Regions from separate parts of the Microscilla marina ATCC 23134 genome, predicted to be linked through region 2. Evidence: riboswitches for the same ligand, from Rfam matches in the RefSeq annotation. Region 2 holds a riboswitch; the other holds the start of a gene.
The links. Region 2 has a riboswitch for cobalamin ahead of M23134_RS06720 (cob(I)yrinic acid a,c-diamide adenosyltransferase). Riboswitches for the same ligand answer to the same signal wherever they lie in the genome.
Positions count from the first base shown of each region.

Region 1 (4,551 bases), on a different contig from region 2:
AGGCAATTATACCCCTTATATCTGCTTTGATACAGACACAAATGTATTTGAGGTGGCGGGAGAATCGTACAGTGAGTACACCCTCGAGTTTTTTGAGCCAGTCCTCAGTTGGTTGTCAGGCTACTTAGCACAAAATAGTCAATCACTAACCTTTAACTTTCGGATGAACTACTTTAATACCAGTACCTCCCGAAGGTTTTTTGAGATTTTAAAAATGTTGGAAGATTTTTACCACCAACAAAACAATGAGGTAGTCATCCACTGGTACGCCAAGTCAAACGACCTGGATATGATTGAAGCAGGCGAAGACTACAAAGATGACTTTGCTACACTTCCGTTTCATATTTCAGTACAAAAAATAGATTAATCATTGCTCATTACCCAATGCTGTTTCCCTCATACTATGACCACTATGGTGGAAGCAGCATCTATCTATAGCTCATAACTTTTACCCCACAGGCAAGCTTCCTTTGTGTTATCACTTTAATTTTACCTAGTAAACTTCATTTAAGAAACGAAGGCTTCAAAGCACTTCAACCATCACTGCCCCAAGCCATTTCCCGGCCTTTTATCGTCAGTCAAAATAATCAGTTACAGTCAAAAAGCAGGTTAACAATCAATCAAGTCAAACTTTTTAGTGCTTAAAACTTGCTTTTGCTTCAAAAAAAGTCGTTCCTTTGCACCAGTTTTGGTAACACTCCTCTTTTTCAGAGGCGTGTTTTAATAGGGAATCTCGTGTGATTCGAGAGCTGTCCCCGCAACTGTAAGCCACCAAACAAATTCATCACCCCTGCCACTGTTGTTAACTCCAACGGGAAGGCGTTGAATTTTGGGCAAGCCAGGAGACCTGCCAAAAAAAGCCTGCAATCAATATTTAGAAAGGCGCACTAGCATCATTGTTTCGGGCGAAAACAGTGATTGTTCAATAAAATTCATTTTACTCTTTATTTTCATGTACAGACAGGTGTCGAAGTTCAAGTGGGTATGGTGTTGCCTGTTGACCTTGGTAGCGTTTCGGGCTCAAGCCCAAAGTGATACAATCATTGGTGGCGATGTGCTCAAAGAAGTGCGCATTTATGGTATTCCCATAGAAAAATACGCCACTGGTAGCAAAGTTCACCGCTTAGACAGTGCTTTGCTGGCTACAGTCAATCATACTACTCTGGCAAACATATTACAACAACAGTCGCCAGTATATATCAAGTCTTATGGTAACGAAATGCTCTCTACTGCCTCGTTTAGAGGTACAGGTGCCGGGCATACGGCGGTATTGTGGAACGGACTCAATATTAACACGCTTAGCAACGGACAAACTGATTTTAGCCTGGTGCCCATGTTTGTTATCGACCAGGTGAGTATTCAACCAGGGTCGGCAAGCGCCATGTATGGCAGCGATGCTATAGGGGGCAGTATTCACTTACAAAACGACCCTACCTGGCGCAAAGGTTGGCAAGCCGAAGTTCAACAAAACATAGGTAGCTTTGGGCAGTACTTTAGTGCAGCCAAAGCCAGCGTTGGAACGGGCAAGTTTGAATCGGTAAGTCAGGTATACCGTTACTCTGCCAACAATGACTTTAGGGTGCGTATCTCACCTACCGAAAATAGTACTCAGCAAAATGCCAGTGTATACAACTATGGTTTTCAGCAAGCCTTGAGTTACCGCATTGCCTCTAACCAATATGTGTCGGTGCAGGGCTGGTATAGTTTCTCAGATAAACAAACCCAGGCAACCCGTGGCGATAATTTTAGCAATGATTTGATCAAGCAAACCAACACTCGTATAGTGGCCGATTATGTGCTCAATGATAAGGTGGGCTTTTTGAATGTAAAGTTGGGCTATATAGACGACTACTTGTTGTATAACGAAAACTCTACCACTGCCACCAGGCGTGGAATAGCCACTATCAGATATGAGAAACAACTCAATACAAAGTTAAGTCTCCAGGTGGGGTCGCAGTGGACCCACATCAAAACCAATGTAGATGCTTATGGGCGAGACATTGCCGAAGACCGCACCGCCATTTATGGTTCGTTGCGTTGGCAGGTATTACCGCGTTGGCAGTTGAGCGCCAATGTACGCCAGGCACACGTGACTAGTTTTGTGGCTCCTTTTGCCCCTTCGCTGGGGTCGGAGTTGGCTTTGTATAAAACAAACAACAAAAGCCTGATTTTCAAACTTTTGGCTTCGAGAAACTATCGAGTACCTACGCTCAATGACCGTTTTTGGCAGGGAGCAGGTGGGGTAGGCAACCCAACGCTCAGACCCGAAACCGGGTGGAGCGGCGAAACCGGGCTGGCCTATAGCCAACAAAACAAGCACTTTAGTTGGCAGGCAGAACTTACTTATTACCAAATGCAGGTAACCGATTGGATACTTTGGAAACCGGTAGGCAGTGTATGGTCGCCCGAAAATGTGTCGCAAGTAGATGGCACAGGGGTAGAGGGGAGCTTAAGGCTCAAGTGGCAACAAACCAGTGGCTATGTAATGCTGGGAGGAAACTACGCCTATACTCAATCTATCATTGCCAAAGCTGATAATGCAGACTTTATTGGCAAACAACTGTTGTACACACCGTTGCATAGTTCCAATGTTTATGCGCATTGGCAATACCGGGGTTGGTTTATTCAAACAGATTTGAACCATACAGGGTTGCGCTACTTAGAAAACAGCAATAGTTCTTTTATCGAGGGGTTTACTTTGTTTAATGCAAGTTTGGGCAAAAACTTTCGCCTGGGCAAGCATTGGTGGAGCTTGTCGGCAAGGGTAAATAATATGTTCAACGAAGACTACGAGAGCGTAAACAACCGGGCAATGCCAGGGCGCAATTATCAGTTGAGCTTGCGCTATAAGATAGGGAGTTAGGTTCTGGGCAAGGGCAATAAGTCTTTGATACAAGACCAGTAAAAAAGCTAAACATTCATTACCAAGAAATACTCTACCCTACTATTTTTTCGCCTCGTCGTAGCACCTGTAAATAGTGTTTTTCAGAGTTCCGATCAGCTCGTGGAGACACGAGCTGAGGCGATGACGGTACTTTTGAAAAACCGAAGCTACAGTTTTACTGTGCTGAGCTCAACGAAGTTAAAAGCTGGGTAGAGTAACCAAGAAACTAAAACTATAATTAATAATAAATAAAAAGGTTAGTATGAAAAAGTCAAATTTTGTTTTCTACATTTTGCTGGCTGTCAGCCTAGTTTTTACAGCTTGTAAAAAACAGGAAACTCCGGTTCCTTTGGGTAAGTATGAGGGAGGAGTATTGGTTGTAAACGAAGGAAGTTTTGGCGATGCAGATGGTTCTATAAGTTTTTTGTCGGCAGACGACAAAATCACCAATAACATTTTCAAGGCTGAAAATGAACAAATTGTAGGTGGTATTATCCAAGCTTTGCGTGTGCACGATAGCTACGCGGTAATAGTAACAAATAGCGCTGACAAGGTGATTGTAGCCAATGCCAAAGATTTTAAAAAACAACATACCATTACCGATGCTGCGATGGTAAACCCCGTTGATTTTGCGGGAGTGGGCAACAAAGGGTATGTGTCGCAATGGGGCAAGACCGACTTTGTGACTTATCCAGACGCTGCTTTGAAAGTAATTGATTTGGCCGCTGGTACCATTACCAAAACCATTGCTTTAGAGGCCAAGCCTCAAGGGGTACTTGCTTATAATGGCAAAGTGTACGTAGCGTTGGAAGGAAGCGATAAAATTGCGGTGGTAAATGCCTCTACCGATGCAGTAGAAACTACCATTGTGGTGGCGAAAGGCCCTTCGCGTATGGTGCTTGATGCCAACAATAAGATTTGGGCAATATGTACCAGTGGTAATATGGTGAGAATAGACCCCGCAGACAATTCGATAGAAGCTACTATTTCGGGAATTAAAGTCGCTGGATTTAACGAAAAAGTGGCTACCAATCCTGCCAAAGATAAAATTTATTATTTGGCGCCAGCCCCCTGGCCTGCTACTGATGTAGAAGTGTTTGTGTTAGATATCACAGCGACTGCTGCACCTACTACTTCTTTGATCAAAGGCAACAACTTTTATGGGGTTGGGGTAGCCGCCAATGGGAATATTTATATTGGTAATTCGGCAGCTTTTCAAGGGGTTGGAAAAATAGAGCGCTATAAAGCAGATGGTACTAAAATAGACGAAATGGAAGCAGGACGTGGCACCAGCAATTTTGTGTTTTAATAGAGTAATCATCAACACTATGCTCAAAAACCCGGCAGGATACTTTAAAAATCCTACCGGGTTTTATTTTTTTACTATTCCTGATTTCTAATTAAAAAAACTTGTAAATAATTGAAAATGAGGTTATTGTGAATTTTAAGTCGTTGCCATTACCCGTACACTATTGTATGTCTACATCTCACCAAGCTTGTCCCCTCCTTTAAGCGCAGCTGACCAAGAGAGCAGGTAACGATAGCGAAGAACTTGATCTTGCCAAAAAAGACCACTACAAGTGAGTTTGTATGGGTTTTTAATCAGACTTGGTATAATAAATTCATCACCCGATGAAAATAAGTAATGCTATAATTGGTTAGCTCCC
Region 1 is NZ_AAWS01000022.1:19,734-24,284, forward strand. It holds gene M23134_RS19955 (DUF1987 domain-containing protein) at 1-367, shown strand, start outside; cobalamin riboswitch at 673-869, shown strand; gene M23134_RS19960 (TonB-dependent receptor) at 965-2,863, shown strand; gene M23134_RS19965 (YncE family protein) at 3,147-4,193, shown strand.
Region 1: it holds a riboswitch for cobalamin, as region 2 does, so the genes downstream of both, M23134_RS19960 (TonB-dependent receptor) here and M23134_RS06720 (cob(I)yrinic acid a,c-diamide adenosyltransferase) in region 2, are expected to answer to the same signal.

Region 2 (4,551 bases):
GCGGTGCAGCACTCAATCAAACTCCGTTGGATTGGGAAAACAACCTAAAAAATATACAAAATGCTATAGAACAGGCTAAGGATGCATCAGTAGATGTATTGTGTTTGCCTGAACTGTGCATTACAGGGTATGGATGTGAAGATATGTTTTTGAGCGATTGGGTGGCAGACAAGGCACTTGGGCAACTGAATGAAATCGCCCAGTGGTGCACCAATATTGTAGTAGCAGTAGGCTTGCCAGTAAAGTTTGATAATGACTTGTACGACTGTGTATGTCTAATGCATAACCAAGAAATTCTGGGTTTCTCAGCCAAGCAAAACCTTGCCAATGATGGGGTACATTATGAACCACGCTGGTTTAAAGCCTGGAAAGCAGGCAGGCTGGAGATGCTAAAGGTAGGAACGAAAAAGTACCCTTTTGGAGATATTATTTACATTGCCAAAAATATTAAAATTGGTCTTGAAATATGTGAAGATGCCTGGAGCGGCCAAAAGCGTCCAGCGCACCAACTCAATAAACGTAAAGTAAATCTGATACTCAACCCCAGTGCCAGTCATTTTGCTTTTGCCAAAGCCAAAAATCGTGAAAAGCTGATGTTGGAAGCCAATGCTCCTGCGTATTTGTATTGCAACTTGTTAGGTAATGAAGCTGGTAAGATGATCTACGATGGGCAAGTATTTGTTACTCAGGGCAATCAGGTAATTGGGCGTAATCAGTTGTTTTCTTTTAAAAACGTTGACCTATTAACCACCCAGGTAGATTTTAAAAACCCTGAGAACTCTGATGCTACCCTGGAAGCTGCTCAGTTTAACAAAAATCAGGAGTTTGTACAGGTACTTTCACTTGCTTTGTTTGACTATATGCGCAAAAGCCGCAGCAAAGGTTATATTCTCTCATTATCAGGTGGAGCCGATTCATCTACTTGCGCTGTAATGGTTGCCGAAATGGTAAAGCGAGGAGTAGCAGAATTGGGCTGGGAGGCATTTCTTGAAAAATCAGGAGTTGCCTTTGACGAAGAACAAATGAAAGATGCTTTGCGTGAAGAAGACCCACCTCTTAGGCACATCGTCAAACACTTGCTTACATGTGTATATCAATCTTCTGACAATTCGAGCTATCAAACCCTCAACTCTGCCAAATTGCTTGCTCAAGATTTGGGTGCTACCTTTCATCACTGGAGCATCAAAGAGGATGTGACCAGTTACTCTAAAAAAATAGAATATATTATTAACCAATCGCTGAGCTGGCATAAACACGATATTGCTTTACAAAATATTCAGGCAAGAGCTCGTTCTCCTATTATTTGGATGCTTGCTAACATCAAAGGAGCTTTGTTGATTGCTACTTCTAATCGTAGCGAGGGCAGTGTAGGCTACACTACTATGGATGGCGATACATCGGGCGGTATATCACCTATTGCAGGAGTAGATAAACACTTTATCCGTGAATGGCTCAAATGGGCAGAAACCTCACTGGGACAAAAAGAACTAAGGCATGTCAATGCTTTGCAGCCTACTGCTGAGCTTCGCCCCAAAGACGATGACAGTACTCAACAACAAACTGATGAGAAAGACCTGATGCCTTACGAAGTATTGCAGGCTATAGAGCGCCTTACATTATATGAGCGCCTTTCACCCAAGCAAATATTTGAACAACTGCAATCAGAAGTAGCAGATATAGAACTCTTGAAAGAACATATTCGTAAGTTTTTTCGCTTATGGAGTCGTAACCAATGGAAACGAGAACGGTTTGCTCCTTCTTTTCACTTAGACGATTACAGCATAGACCCTCGTAGTTGGTTTCGCTTTCCTATTTTATCTGGTGGTTTCCAGCAAGAACTGGAAAGTTTGTAGCGTTTTTTAAAAGAGAGGTGTTTTTTTATGAAGGAGATTATTTGGGTAGTTTACTAAGCTATGCCTCATTGTAAATATTTGCTTTGAAAACATCCCTTCTTGCGTTATCTTTATTGCCATAGTTTAGAGTGTAAACTCATTTTGGTTTTTGATACAAACGAAAATAATAACCTTGCTTTTTGCTAGAACTCACCCTGATTTTTTGAATGGTTTACATTTCATTATTAAAAGTAAAGATGAGTTCTCAGGCTATTCTGCAGGAAGCAAGGTGTTTATCATCTATTATTAAAAGTCAAGATGGGGGCTTGGTTTAAAACCAAACTCTTACGCTATGCAAATAAAGTAATAAGGAATCGTGTGAAAATCATGAGCTGACGCGCAACTGTAACTGGAAAAACTCCACAAGCCAGGATACTTTACTTTATTTGTCAATTTGATAAAGCTTTCGCGAACCAGGGCTGGATCAAGACTAACAGGTCAATTCTACAAGTCCATCATCTGAATAGTACGCTCCATTCAAAAGGAGACCCAAACACTTACTAGATGTTGTATTGTGCTGGTTGCTTTAGGCTTAGCTCTTATCCGCCCTCAAACAAAAAACAATGAAAATATATACTAAGAAAGGAGATGCCGGAAAAACGGGTTTATACGGTGGCAAGCGAGTATTCAAAGATGATATTCGAGTAGAATGTTATGGTACACTTGATGAAGTAAACTCTACCATTGGTTTGTTAAGGGCTAAATTAGATATTAGCCATGAGTGGCAAACCAACTTGCGAAAAATTCAGAAAGATATGATGGATATGATGTCGCATTTGGCGCGTCCCTCTGATGTTAAAAAAGTAAATACAAACCCCATGCCTACCGATGGGGCAGATTTTTGTGAGCAATGGATTGATCAGTTAGAAAATAATTTAAGGACTGCCTCTGATTATTTTTTGTTGCCAGGAGGCAATGAAGTGTCTGCTTTGTGCCATGTGGTACGCACGCAGATGCGTCGTGGTGAGCGACACCTAGTAAGCCTTATGAAAGAAGATGAAGTACACGAAGCCATTCCTGCTTATATCAATCGTTTATCTGACCTGTTTTTTACATTGGCTCGCGCCGAAATGGATAAAAACATGGTGGAAGAGGAAAAGTGGCAATTATTTGTTTACAAAAGAATTAAAAAAGAAGAGTCGCCTTTGAGTGAAGAAGAAAAGGCTGCCAAGAAAAAAACGGTACGTCCTAAAATGAAGTAATCCAGGGCGTTAAGCATTAAGTAAATGCACTACTATTTGGGATGAGTTTTGTTTTCTGACGAACTTTAAAAATCGCGCAGAGTTCGCTTTCTGAATTTCGATGCATATCGGAACCTTAGCTACGCAAGTTTTTTAAAGTAAAGTCAGGGGGCAAAAGTCGCCAAAGAACCGAGGCTACAGTTCTACTGTGCCGAGTTTCTAAATCCCGAACTTGATTCGGGTATGTTCGAATTTAATGGGTTAGGTATTTAGTGTTTAAGGTACTAGGTTTAACTGAGAACCGACTTTTCGCACGTATACTTCAGAATTTTCAAGACTTAAACAGGTATTTCTCAATATAAAAATTCATAAAAACATTAAAATAAGAATTATATTCTAAGGGGTTTTTACACTTAGCAACAAAAAGAGATTTTAAATGATATAAGGTATTTTCCCTAAAGCAAAATACACTGATAAGTTACTGATCTTCAAGCACTTGTTAATTATTGATTTTTAAAATACACGTGCGGAAAGTGGGTGAGAATTTTATAAGTATAAAATTATTGAGTTAAAACACCTTTTCAGATGGGAGGGTATCACAATAAAAAGTAAAGTTAGGTATTTTTGACTAAAGGTTATTTAGGCAATTTGATAAGAAAGTATTGCTCCTCCTGTTGGACTCGAACCAACGACCCTCTGATTAACAGTCAGATGCTCTAACCAACTGAGCTAAGGAGGAGTATTATTGATAAAATGCTACATTGAATAAAAAAAGGTAAAACTAATTTAGTTTTACCTTTAACCAACAATATTCTTTAACACTATGAACACTAAATATCGCTCCTCCTGTTGGACTCGAACCAACGACCCTCTGATTAACAGTCAGATGCTCTAACCAACTGAGCTAAGGAGGAGTGTCATTCAGTAAAAATGCGTTGCAAAGATAAGGACGATTTGAATAATTAAGCAAGTTTTTAGAGAAAAAAAATAAAAAAATATTCTGTCTGACTTTTATCCTTTTGATAAAAAGGTGTCCTCAGGTATTTAATGAAGGTTTTTGGGGTGTTTAACGTAGGAAAAAAAATTGAATATTTTTTTAAAGTGAACAAAGTAAAGGCACAAAAGGTTGCTTGCCTCTAAAAGCTTTGCTTGACAAGAGCCTGGAATTGCAGAGCAATGAATGATGTAAAAACAAGCCTGATGGAGGTTTTTTATGAGAAGAATGACCAATTAGTTAAAATTATTTATTATTTTTAGTACGTTAGTGAGTCATACATTACGTCTAATGCCTTGTTGATGCTTACTGATATACAGTTTAACACTTGATACACTATGAACAAAAAAAGTTATTTAATAAGCCTGTTGTTGGCATCAATACTAGGGGGCTTTGTAGCTGTAAAACTCAACCAATACTTACAACCCAAGCAAACCATTCGTTCAATTCAGGATCGTCAGAATATCCAACTGGCTAATTTTCT
Region 2 is NZ_AAWS01000006.1:145,290-149,840, reverse strand. It holds gene nadE (NAD(+) synthase) at 1-1,853, shown strand, start outside; cobalamin riboswitch at 2,138-2,290, shown strand; gene M23134_RS06720 (cob(I)yrinic acid a,c-diamide adenosyltransferase) at 2,456-3,094, shown strand; tRNA gene M23134_RS06715 (tRNA-Asn) at 3,739-3,812, opposite strand; tRNA gene M23134_RS06710 (tRNA-Asn) at 3,914-3,987, opposite strand; gene M23134_RS06705 (Do family serine endopeptidase) at 4,406-4,551, shown strand, end outside.